One region of the Promicromonospora sp. NFX87 genome, then DNA from elsewhere that is predicted to be linked to it. Evidence: riboswitches for the same ligand, from Rfam matches in the RefSeq annotation. Region 1 holds a riboswitch; each other region holds the start of a gene.
The links. A riboswitch is a leader RNA that binds a small molecule or an ion and turns the genes downstream of it on or off. The one in region 1 is predicted to bind S-adenosylmethionine.

Region 1 (3,266 bases):
CCGCGGCCCGCTCGGCGTACGGCGCGCGTTCGACGTCGGCGGGGGTCAGGGCAGCGGTCCGCTCGCGCACCTCCGGTACGACGACGCCGGGCGCCTCCGCGCGGGACCGCACCGCGGCCGTCGACTCGGCGAGCGCGTCGGCGACCGCCGTCCGCCCGCCGGTCAGGCCGGTCGCCAGGGTGACGACCTCGGCGACCTTCTGGTCGGCGAACGCGAGCCACGACTTCAGGCCGGCGTCGAGGCGGGGCTCGTCGGCGACGTCGTGCGGCACGTGCAGCAGCGAGGTCGAGGTGCCGACGGCGACCGCGCCGGCCCCGAGAGCCGTCAGGCCCTCCAGCGTGGTCAGGCGGGCGTCGAGGTCGGCACGCCAGATGTTGTGCCCGTCGACGACGCCGGCGACCAGGGTCTTGGTCTTCAGGCCGGCGACGGGGCCGGTGGGGACGGCGCCCTTGACGAGGTCGACGGCGATCGCCTCGACGTCGAGGCCGGCCAGCAGGGCCAGCCCGTCGCCCACCTCGCTGCGCAGGTCGCCGTACGGCGCGGTGACCAGGATCGCGGGACGCTCGGCCGTACCGGTCGCTCCGGTGGCGGGGGAGAGGTCGGTGGCAAGCTGCGCGTAGGCCCGGCGGACGGCGTCCGCCACCTCGTCGAACGGGACGTCGAGCAGGTCGGTGACCAGCGCGGGCTCGTCGAGCTGCACCCAGGGCGCGCCCGCGGCGGCCAGCGCGCGCAGCACGTCGGCGTAGGCGGCGACGACGTCGTCGAGCCGGTCGAGCGGGCGGAAGCCCTCGGGGGCGCCGTCCGCCGGCTTGCTGAGGAGCAGGAACGTCACCGGGCCCACGAGCGCGGGGCGGGTCACGACCGCCTGGCCGCCGTCGGCGGGCCGGGCGAGCTCCGTGAACTGGCGCACCACTCGGTCGTCCACGAACCCGATCGGGGTGTCCGGCCCGATCTCCGGCACGAGGTAGTGGTAGTTCGTGTCGAACCACTTGGTCATCTCGAGCGGCGGCTTGTCGCCCTCGCCGCGGGCCAGCGTGAAGTAGCCCTCCAGGGAGAGTGCGCCCGCACCTTCGCTGGTCGAGCCTGTCGAGACCAGATCCCGGAACCGCTCGGGCACCGCGCCCAGCAGGGCGACGGCGTCGAGCACCTGGTCGTAGAACGAGAACGAGCCGGGGACGGCGGCCGCGCCGTCCAGGCCCAGTCCGGCGAGATGCCGGGCGGTTGCCAGCCGCAGGTCGCGGGCTGTGGTCTCCAGCTCGTCAGTGGTGGTGCGTCCGGCCCAGAACGACTCGACGGCGCGCTTGAGCTCGCGTCGTCGGCCGATGCGCGGGTAGCCCAGGATCGTGGCGTGGGGAAGGTGCGTGAACTCGACTGCCATGCGTATCAGCTCCATCGGACCTGGCGTTAGCACCTTGCCCGGAATTGGCGCTCCGGAGGCAGGTTGCTGCGGTGTCGTTGAGCCAGGACTCTCGACCGCTCTGGATGATTGACCTGGATCGTAAGCGTGACCGCGATGTGAGCGGAAAAGCGTCCACCCCTCAAGACGATCGCATCGTGGCTGGTGAGCGGCCGAAAAGTGTGCCAAGCGGCTGACCATGCGGTTGCTGCCAGGCGAGGCCCCGATCTGGCAGCAGGTGCATGGTCAAATCGGTGCCATAAGCAGAGTTATGACCGCGCGCGGCTGACTCGGCATTCGGTGATGGATGCTGGCGTTCTCCTCACCAAGCACCCCCTCACAGAGAAGGTCGGAACCACCCATGTCGAAGATCCTGATGGTCCTCTCCGCCGCGAACAGCCTGCGCCTGGCCGACGGGACCGCCCACCCCACCGGCTACTGGGCCGAGGAGGTCGCCGCGTCGCACCGCGCGCTGACCGCGGCCGGCGCCACGGTCGACCTCGCAACGCCCGGCGGCGTGCGGCCCACCGTCGACGAGATCAGCCTGGACGAACGGGGCGGCGTGGCCGACGCCGACGCCGCGGAGCACCGGGCCTACCTGGACTCCATCGCGGACGAGCTCGCCCAGCCGCTCGCGCTGGCCGACGTCCGCGCCGACGACTACGACGCGATCTACATCCCCGGCGGTCACGCCCCCATGGCCGACCTCGTGTCCGACGCCGACCTCGGCCGGCTGCTGGTCGCCGCCAACGCGCGGCAGGCGACGGTGGCCGCGCTCTGCCACGGCGCCGCCGCGCTGCTGAGCGCCGAGACCCCGGACGGCGTCTTCGCCTACGCCGGGCGCGCGCTCACCTCCTTCACGGACGAGGAGGAGCGCCAGGGCGGCCTCGGGGACGCCACGCCGTTCCTCGTGGAGACCGCGCTGCGCGAACGCGGCGCCGTCATCAGGACCGGCGCGCCCTGGAGCAGCACCGTGGTCCAGGACGGCAACCTGATCACCGGGCAGAACCCCCAGTCCAGCACCGCGACCGCCGAGGCGGTGCTCGAGGCGCTCGCCGCCCGCTGACGCCCGCCGTCGTGCCGACACGGTTAGCCTGAGCACCAGGCAAGGCTGGGCCACAGCCTCGGGGGACGGATGGTGACGCGCGTGCCGGGACTCGACCTCGTCGCGACGTTCCTGGAGGTCTACCGCACCGGCTCGCTGTCCGCCGCGGCGGAGCGGCTGGGCGTGAGCCAGCCCGCCGTCACGGGTCAGCTCGCGCGGCTCGAGGAACAGCTCGGGGCGCGGCTGTTCGTCCGGTCGCGCAGGGGTGCCGAGCCCACCGAGCGTGCGGTGGCGCTGGCCACCCAGGTGGGCCTGCACGTGGACGGGCTCCGGGCCGCGCTGGGCCCCGCGGACGAGGCCCCTGCGGTCCGGGGGCTCGTCCGGCTCGGCGGTGCGGCGGAGCTGATGACCGTCCGGGTGCTGCCCGCCCTCGCGCCCCTGGTCGCCCAGGGGCTGCAGGTCCGGGTCGCGCTCGGCCTCGGGGACGAGCTCCTGGCCGCGCTGGCCGCCGGGCACCTCGACCTGGTCGTGTCCTCGGTACGCCCCCGGCAGGACGCCGTCGTGGCGACGCCGCTGGTCGACGAGGAGTTCCTGCTCGTGGGCCCGGCGTCGCTGGCCCACACCGTCGACCCGGTGCGGCTCGCCGCCGACCCGGTCGCCGCGCTGTCGCACCTGCCGCTGGTCGCCTACGCGGAGGAGCTCCCGATCGTGCGGCGCTACTGGCGCAGCGAGTTCGGACGGCGGCCGCCCAACACCACGTCCCTCGTGGTCCCGGACCTGCGCGCGGTGCTCGCCGCGGTGATCGCGGGGGCGGGCGTCTCCGTG
Region 2 (3,266 bases), 1.0 Mb from region 1:
GAAGCGGCGGCGGCGTCTGGCAGCCCGAGCGATCCGCGCAGCGTGGTCTCCGTGCGCTCGGTGCGGAACAGCCCGGCCCGCTGCAGGGCCGGTACGAGCCGGTCGGTGATCGCGTCGAGGTCCGCGCCGAGCGACGACGGCCGCAGGAGGAACCCGTCGGCGGCGCCGACGGCCGCCCAGTCGGCGATGAGGACCGCCAGCTCGTCCGGCGTGTCCGCGACGACGTGCGCGCCGCGCCCCGGCTCCGGACCTTCGAGCGCCTCGACGAGCTCCAGCCGGGCCCGGGCGCTGGCCCGTTCGGCGGCGAGCACCACGTACACCTCGGCGAGCACCCGCACCTCCTCCGGGTCGCGTCCGGCGGACAGCGCCGAGTCACGCACAAGGCGCCGCAGCCGGACCGCCTGCGCGGCATCTGGCACGGCGATCCGCACGACGTCGGCGGTGCGCCCCGCCAGCCTGGCGCTCGCCTCGGAACGCACGCGCAGGACGACCGGCGGACGCACCCGGGACAGTGCCGCACCGCTGCCGCCGGCACGGGTCGGGCGGCTGCGGATCGCGAACCGGATGCCGTCGTGGTCGACGCGGAAGCGGCCCTCGGCGTCCACCTCGACCGCACCCGATCCGGTGCCGGGACGTCCCGTCCAGACGCGGTTCACGGACTGGATGCCCAGGTCGACGCGGGTTGCCCAGGCCTCGTCGGGCTCCGGGACCGCCGTCTGCCGGACGGCCTGCCAGCCCGCCCGGCCGCTGCTCGCCCGGTCGACGCTGCTGAGGGCGACGGCGGTGTGCGCCGCCTCGGTGTGGACGGTGTCGACGGCGGCGACCAGGCCGATCCCCGTCGTGACCCGTGCCGCGCGGGCCGCCGCGACGACCGTGTCGAGCCGGGCGGTCACCTGGCCACGGCCGGGGTGCAGCAGGAAGTCCTCGTCGAGGGTGATGAGGTCGAGCAGGCCGCGGTCGGCGGCGCGCACCAGCTGGAGGAAGCGTTCGCCGTCGAACGGACGGGGCGGGATCGGGCCGCGGGCGCGGTGCGCGCCGGGACGGGCGCCGGCCGAGGTCAGGTCCACGCCGAGCACGACGGGACGGAGCGAGGAGGAGGCGGAGGTAATGGACGTGGGCTGCGGTGGGTACGGCACGGCAGGGCTCCGTTCGGGGCTACGGCTGCGCGGCGGCACCCGGACGACCCGGCCGGCGGCGCACGGTCTGTGCGCTTCGGCGTTGCTGGGTCACCCGGGAGCGTGGCTGCCGGAAGGTATGGGAGAGGAAGGGTCGGGTCTGCCGCGGTCAGCGGCAGGAACGGCGACAACACATACCCGTGCGCGGGGCAGCACCAGCCCGCGGGGAGACGTTCCAGGACGGCAGGGGCACGTGGACGGCGGGGGCGGCGCTCCGGGTCATCGTGGTTCTCCTCACCTGCTCGCCCAGCGGCGAGCGACGCGTGTTGTCATCCGCCGGCGGCGGTGGCCTGGTCCTCACCCGGGGCACCCACCCGCGCGGGGGGTTGCCGTCCGACCAGCCGGGGCTTCGCGTCGGAGCTCATGACCTGTCCAGCGTTACTACATCTTTCCGATCGGATTAGTGCGGTTCTTCTGGATGTCAGAGAACATACGAATGGAACCGATAGAAGTCAACGATCTATGGCCAGATCTCACATACCGGAACTAGTTCGGGGTGGCCGGGCCCATGACTTCGGTCCTTGCCACGAGATCGGTCAGCTGATTGACCGATCTCGTGGCGAAGGACCGAAGTCGCAGGACGTCCCATGCAAGTAACCGAAGTCGGCGTCGATCAGGCGACGAGCAACTCCACCTGGGACAGCGCCCCACCGTCGTGAAGCTCCAGCCGGAGTCCGGTCAGCGGTATCGGCTCGGCCAGCACGAACGGGCGCAGCTGGCCCGGCCAGGGCCACCGCTCGCCCGACCGCTCGTCCAGCACGCGGCCGTCGTCCGCGACCAGTCGCCACGCCGACGGCGGCTGCGCGTCCCCCGCAGACCCCGCCGACGACGTCAGCGTGTACGCACGGAGCACCGCACCCTCCGGGGCCTCGCCGGACGGACGCCACTCGAGCACGCCCGCCACCTCGGCAGCCGTCGTGAGGTCGCCGTCCGTCAGCCGCGGCAGCGGCCCGTCGGCGCCGTGCCATCCGCCGTCGGCCCGCTGCCACGGCCGGACCGGTTCGCTGTCCGGCCCCGCACCCGCCAGGCCGCGCCCCGGGTCGGCAGACGCCGGCACCCCCCAGCTCGTCGGCGTCCCGGACATGGCGAACCGGAGGGTCGCTCCCCCGGTCAGGTCGCCGTGCTCCACCGACGGAGCCTCGACCGCCCGGGCCGCGCCATCGACGTCCGACAGCTCCAGCCCCGCCACGTACCAGCTGTCGGCCGCGCCGGGTGCCTCGACCACGAGGTCGCCGTCGGGCCGGTGCACCACCGCGCGCTCGAAGAGCGGCGAGCCGACCGCCCAGCGCGAGGACCCGATCTCCAGCGGGTACAGCCCCAGTGCGGAGAGGACGTACCAGGCCGACATCTCGCCGTTGTCCTCGTCGCCGTGGTACCCCTGCCCGATCTCGTTGCCGGTCCACAGCCGCGCCAGGACCTCGCGCACGGTCGCCTGGGCGCGGTCCGGCCGTCCCGCGAACAGCCACGCGTAGGCGATGTGGTGCGACACCTGGTTGGACTGGCCGAACTGGCCCATCCGCACGTCGCGCGCCTCGACCATCTCGTGGATCACGGACCCGTACGTCCCGGGCTTGTCCGCCCGCTCCGGCGTGGCGAAGAACCGCTCCAGCAGCCGCTCCAGCCCCTCGCGGCCGCCGTGCAGGGCGGCCAGGCCCGCGCCGTCGTGCACGGGGTGGAACAGGAAGTTCCACGCGTCGGACTCGGTGTAGTCGCCGCCCCACTCGTCCGGGTCGAACGGGCCGGAGCCGAACGAACCGTCCCGGCCGCGCCCCCGGAAGAACCCGGTCCCCGCGTCGAAGAGGTGCACGTACCCGAGCGAGCTCTGCCGCAGGTAGGCGGCATCGGAGCGCAGGGCGCGCCGTCGGTCCTCGGGCGTGCCCGGCGCGTCCGCGAGCGCCGCGGCCATGCGGGCCAGGCCGGCGTCGTTGATGTAGCCCTCGAGGCCCCAGGACACCGACTCGTCGACGTCGCGCGGCACCCAGCCGTGGGTGAGCGCGAAGTCCTGGCCCTTGCGGCCCACGCCGGACCGGGTGGGCAGGGCGGTCGCGTTGCGCAGGCCCGCGTCGTAGGTGGCGAGCGGGTCGGGCAGGG
Region 3 (3,266 bases), 3.2 Mb from region 1:
GCCCTCCGTCCAGGGCAGCCCGGCGACCTTCCAGCCCTGCTGGTCGCGGACGCCGTCGGCTCCGGGCGCGCCCTCGAAACCCTCCAGCACGTTGTACGACGGCGCGATGCCAGCCGCCGTGGCGAGCCGCGCCGCGCCGATCGAACGCTGGCCGGAGCGGCACAGGAAGACGACCGGGCCATCCGTGACACCCGCGGCCTTGAGCTCCTCCAGGAACTGCTGGTTGGGGCGGCCACCGGCCCGCACCCACTCGCTGAACACCGGCTGCTTCTCGAGAGACGCCGTGTCGGGGATGCCTATCGCGCGCCACTCACCCTCGGTGCGGACGTCCACGAGGGTGGCGGCCGGGTCGGCGGCGAGCAGGTCCCAGGCCTGCTGGGGCGTGATGTCGCCGGCGTAGCCGTCGGCGGGGCGGGCTTCGATGTGCGCGGGGACGCTCATGTGCTCCTCCATCGGTCGTGGCGGTAGCACCCTCGTCCGTCCTCGCCAGGGGCGGGAACGCTGGGTTGCTGCGGCGTCGTCGTGCCACGTCACTCGGCCGCTCGGGATGGTCGCTGTGATCCTACGACACGACGTCCGGCAGGTGGGATGCCGTCTCGCTCACTGGTCGGGACTACGGTCGGAGTGTGGATGACACTGTGGACAAACCTGTGGAAGCTGTGGATGACGCTGTGGACCACGTTGTGGACGAGCAGGAGCTGACCGGCGGCAACACCACCGGCGTCGTACGGATCGGCGACACCGTCCACCGCGCGGCGGGCCCCTGGACGCCCACCGTCCAACGGCTGCTCGCCCACGTCCGCGCCGCCGGGGTGACCGAGCTCCCCGCACCGCTCGGCCTCGACGACCAGGGCCGGGAGATCGTCTCGTACCTGCCCGGCGACGTCCCCGGCTGGCCCGCTCCGGCGTGGCTCTGGTCCGAGGACGTCCTGGCCGAGGCGGGCCGCCTCCTGCGGCGCTTCCACGACGCGACCGCCGGGTTCCCCCGGTCGGACGCCGTATGGCGCCTCCCGGCCACCGAACCGGCCGAGGTGATCTGCCACAACGACGCCGCGCCGTACAACATGGTCTTCCGCGACGGCCGCCTCGCGGGCCTGTTCGACCTCGACACCGCCTCGCCCGGTCCGCGGGTCCGCGACCTGGCGTACCTCGCCTACCGGATCGCGCCGTTCTCCTCGGACGCCTTCGCGGGTGCCACCTACGACGTCGCGCACCTGGATCCGACGGCGCGGCTCGACAGGCTGACCGAGGCGTACGGAGCGGAGTTCCGGCGCGCGGAGGTGCTGGACGCGATGGCCGACAAGCTCCGCGACCTGGCCGCCTGGTCGGCGGCCCGGGCGGACGGCGACGGGCCGGCCGAGCTGCGTGAGCACGCCGCGATGTACCGGGCCGACGCCGACCGGATCGCCGCGCTCGTCTCACAGCCGGAGCGACCGGATCGTGAGACCAATATCTGAGACGAGCGTTGACAGGAATTTTGCCGCAGCACAGGATGACGTCAGGTCATGAGTGCCAGCGTCAAGCCCCGGCTCGCTGGTCGGCAACCCTCCTACCGCGGTGGGGTGCCCCGGGTGACGACCTGGCCGCGCGCAGCCGCGCGTGGCAAGCGCGGGGGAACCTCCCCCAGGACTGTGCTGGAGGACGTCATGTCTGCAACCACCCTCGCCCACAACGACGCGGTCGCCGACGTCGCCCCGCTGCGGCCCGTCGTCGGCGGCGCGACCCTCGTCCCGCTGGTGGACGGCAGCCGGGTCCCGTACGCGAACCTCGACGTCGCCGCGTCGGCGCCTGCCCTGCAGGCCGTGGCCGACCGCGTCACCCAGGTGCTGCCCCTGTACGCCAGCGTGCACCGCGGCGCCGGGTACCTCTCCCAGGTGAGCACCGCGCTCTACGAGACCGCCCGTCGCACCATCGGAGCGTTCGTGGGCGCCCGCGACGACGACCTGACGATCATCACGCGAAACACCACCGACTCCCTGAACCTGCTCGCGGGCTGCGTCCCGGCGCAGCCCGACGGCGAGCCCGGCCGCGTGCTCGTCCTCGACGTCGAGCACCACGCGAACCTGCTGCCCTGGCAGCGCGGCACCGACGCGACCGTGCTGACCGGTGGCGCGACGGTCGCCGAGACGCTCGACCAGATCCGCGAGGAGCTTATCGACGCCGCCGCCGCGGAACGCCCGTTCGCCCTCCTGGCCCTCACCGGCGCCTCGAACGTGACGGGGGAGTCGCTCCCGGTCGACAAGATCGTCGCGATCGCCCACGAGTACGGCGCCCGCGTGGTGCTCGACGGCGCCCAGCTCGTACCCCACCGCCGCATCTCCCTGGAGACCACCGGCGTCGACTACCTCGCCTTCTCCGGGCACAAGACCTACGCCCCGTTCGGCGCGGGCGCCCTGGTGGGCCGCCGTGACTGGCTCGACGCCGGCACGCCCTACCTCGCAGGTGGCGGCGCCGTGCGGCGCGTGCGCGTAGCGGGCACCGAGTGGCACGAGGGCCCCGCCCGGCACGAGGCTGGATCGCCCAACGTCATCGGTGCCGTGGCCCTCGCCGCGGCGTGCGAGGAGCTCGCCGCGCTCGCCCCCGCCGACGTCGCGGCGCACGAGAACGCGCTCCGCCGTCGTCTCGTGTCGGGGCTCGAGGCGATCGACCGCGTCGAGGTCGTGCGCGTGTGGGCCGACGCCGTCGACCCGGTGGGCGTCGTGACGTTCACCGTGACGGGCTACGACCCGGGCCTCGTGGCCGCGTACCTGTCCGCAGAGCACGGGATCGGCGTGCGCGACGGCCGGTTCTGCGCCCACCCGCTGCTCGGCCGCCTCGGGTTCGACGCCGGCGCGGTGCGTGCCTCGGTCGGCGTCGGCACCGCGGGCGAGGAGGTCGAGCGCCTGATCGCCGCGGTGGGCCGCCTGGTGGCCGACGGCCCGCAGGCCGGGTACGACGTCGTCGACGGGCTCTGGGTAGTGACCGACGACCCGCGCCCCGTCCCGGAGGGCTCAGGGCTCGCGGGCCTGCTGGCGACCGCGGCCCTGGGCTTCGACGAGGACTTCGGCTGCCTCCCGGACGAGGACTAACCGGTGTCAGACGCGCAGGTCACGCGAGTGACCTGCGCGTCTGACACGTCAGAGAGGGAACATCCGCGGGCGGGGGAGCTCCGCCTCCAGCTGGGCCGCCAGCGCCAGCAGCGTGAGCTCCCCGCCCGGCCTGCCGATGATCTGCACGCCCATCGGCAGCCCCGCGGGTGCGTCCGCGGTGGCCTCGGTCCAGTGCGT

Region 2: another riboswitch for S-adenosylmethionine. It lies ahead of ACNYC2_RS16225 (LLM class flavin-dependent oxidoreductase); the one in region 1 lies ahead of metE (5-methyltetrahydropteroyltriglutamate--homocysteine S-methyltransferase).
Region 3: another riboswitch for S-adenosylmethionine. It lies ahead of ACNYC2_RS26595 (aminotransferase class V-fold PLP-dependent enzyme); the one in region 1 lies ahead of metE (5-methyltetrahydropteroyltriglutamate--homocysteine S-methyltransferase).

The regions. Positions count from the first base shown of each region.
Region 1 is NZ_CP183413.1:2,593,421-2,596,686, forward strand. Features, by position in the region: gene metE (5-methyltetrahydropteroyltriglutamate--homocysteine S-methyltransferase) at 1-1,378, opposite strand, end outside; SAM riboswitch class I at 1,387-1,489, opposite strand; gene ACNYC2_RS11565 (type 1 glutamine amidotransferase domain-containing protein) at 1,758-2,462, shown strand; gene ACNYC2_RS11570 (LysR family transcriptional regulator) at 2,544-3,266, shown strand, end outside.
Region 2 is NZ_CP183413.1:3,599,987-3,603,252, forward strand. Features, by position in the region: gene ACNYC2_RS16225 (LLM class flavin-dependent oxidoreductase) at 1-1,136, opposite strand, end outside; SAM riboswitch class IV at 1,434-1,544, opposite strand; gene ACNYC2_RS16230 (GH92 family glycosyl hydrolase) at 1,789-3,266, opposite strand, start outside.
Region 3 is NZ_CP183413.1:5,928,395-5,931,660, reverse strand. Features, by position in the region: gene ACNYC2_RS26605 (rhodanese-like domain-containing protein) at 1-441, opposite strand, end outside; gene ACNYC2_RS26600 (phosphotransferase) at 672-1,457, shown strand; SAM riboswitch class IV at 1,502-1,615, shown strand; gene ACNYC2_RS26595 (aminotransferase class V-fold PLP-dependent enzyme) at 1,647-3,068, shown strand; gene ACNYC2_RS26590 (amidase) at 3,117-3,266, opposite strand, start outside.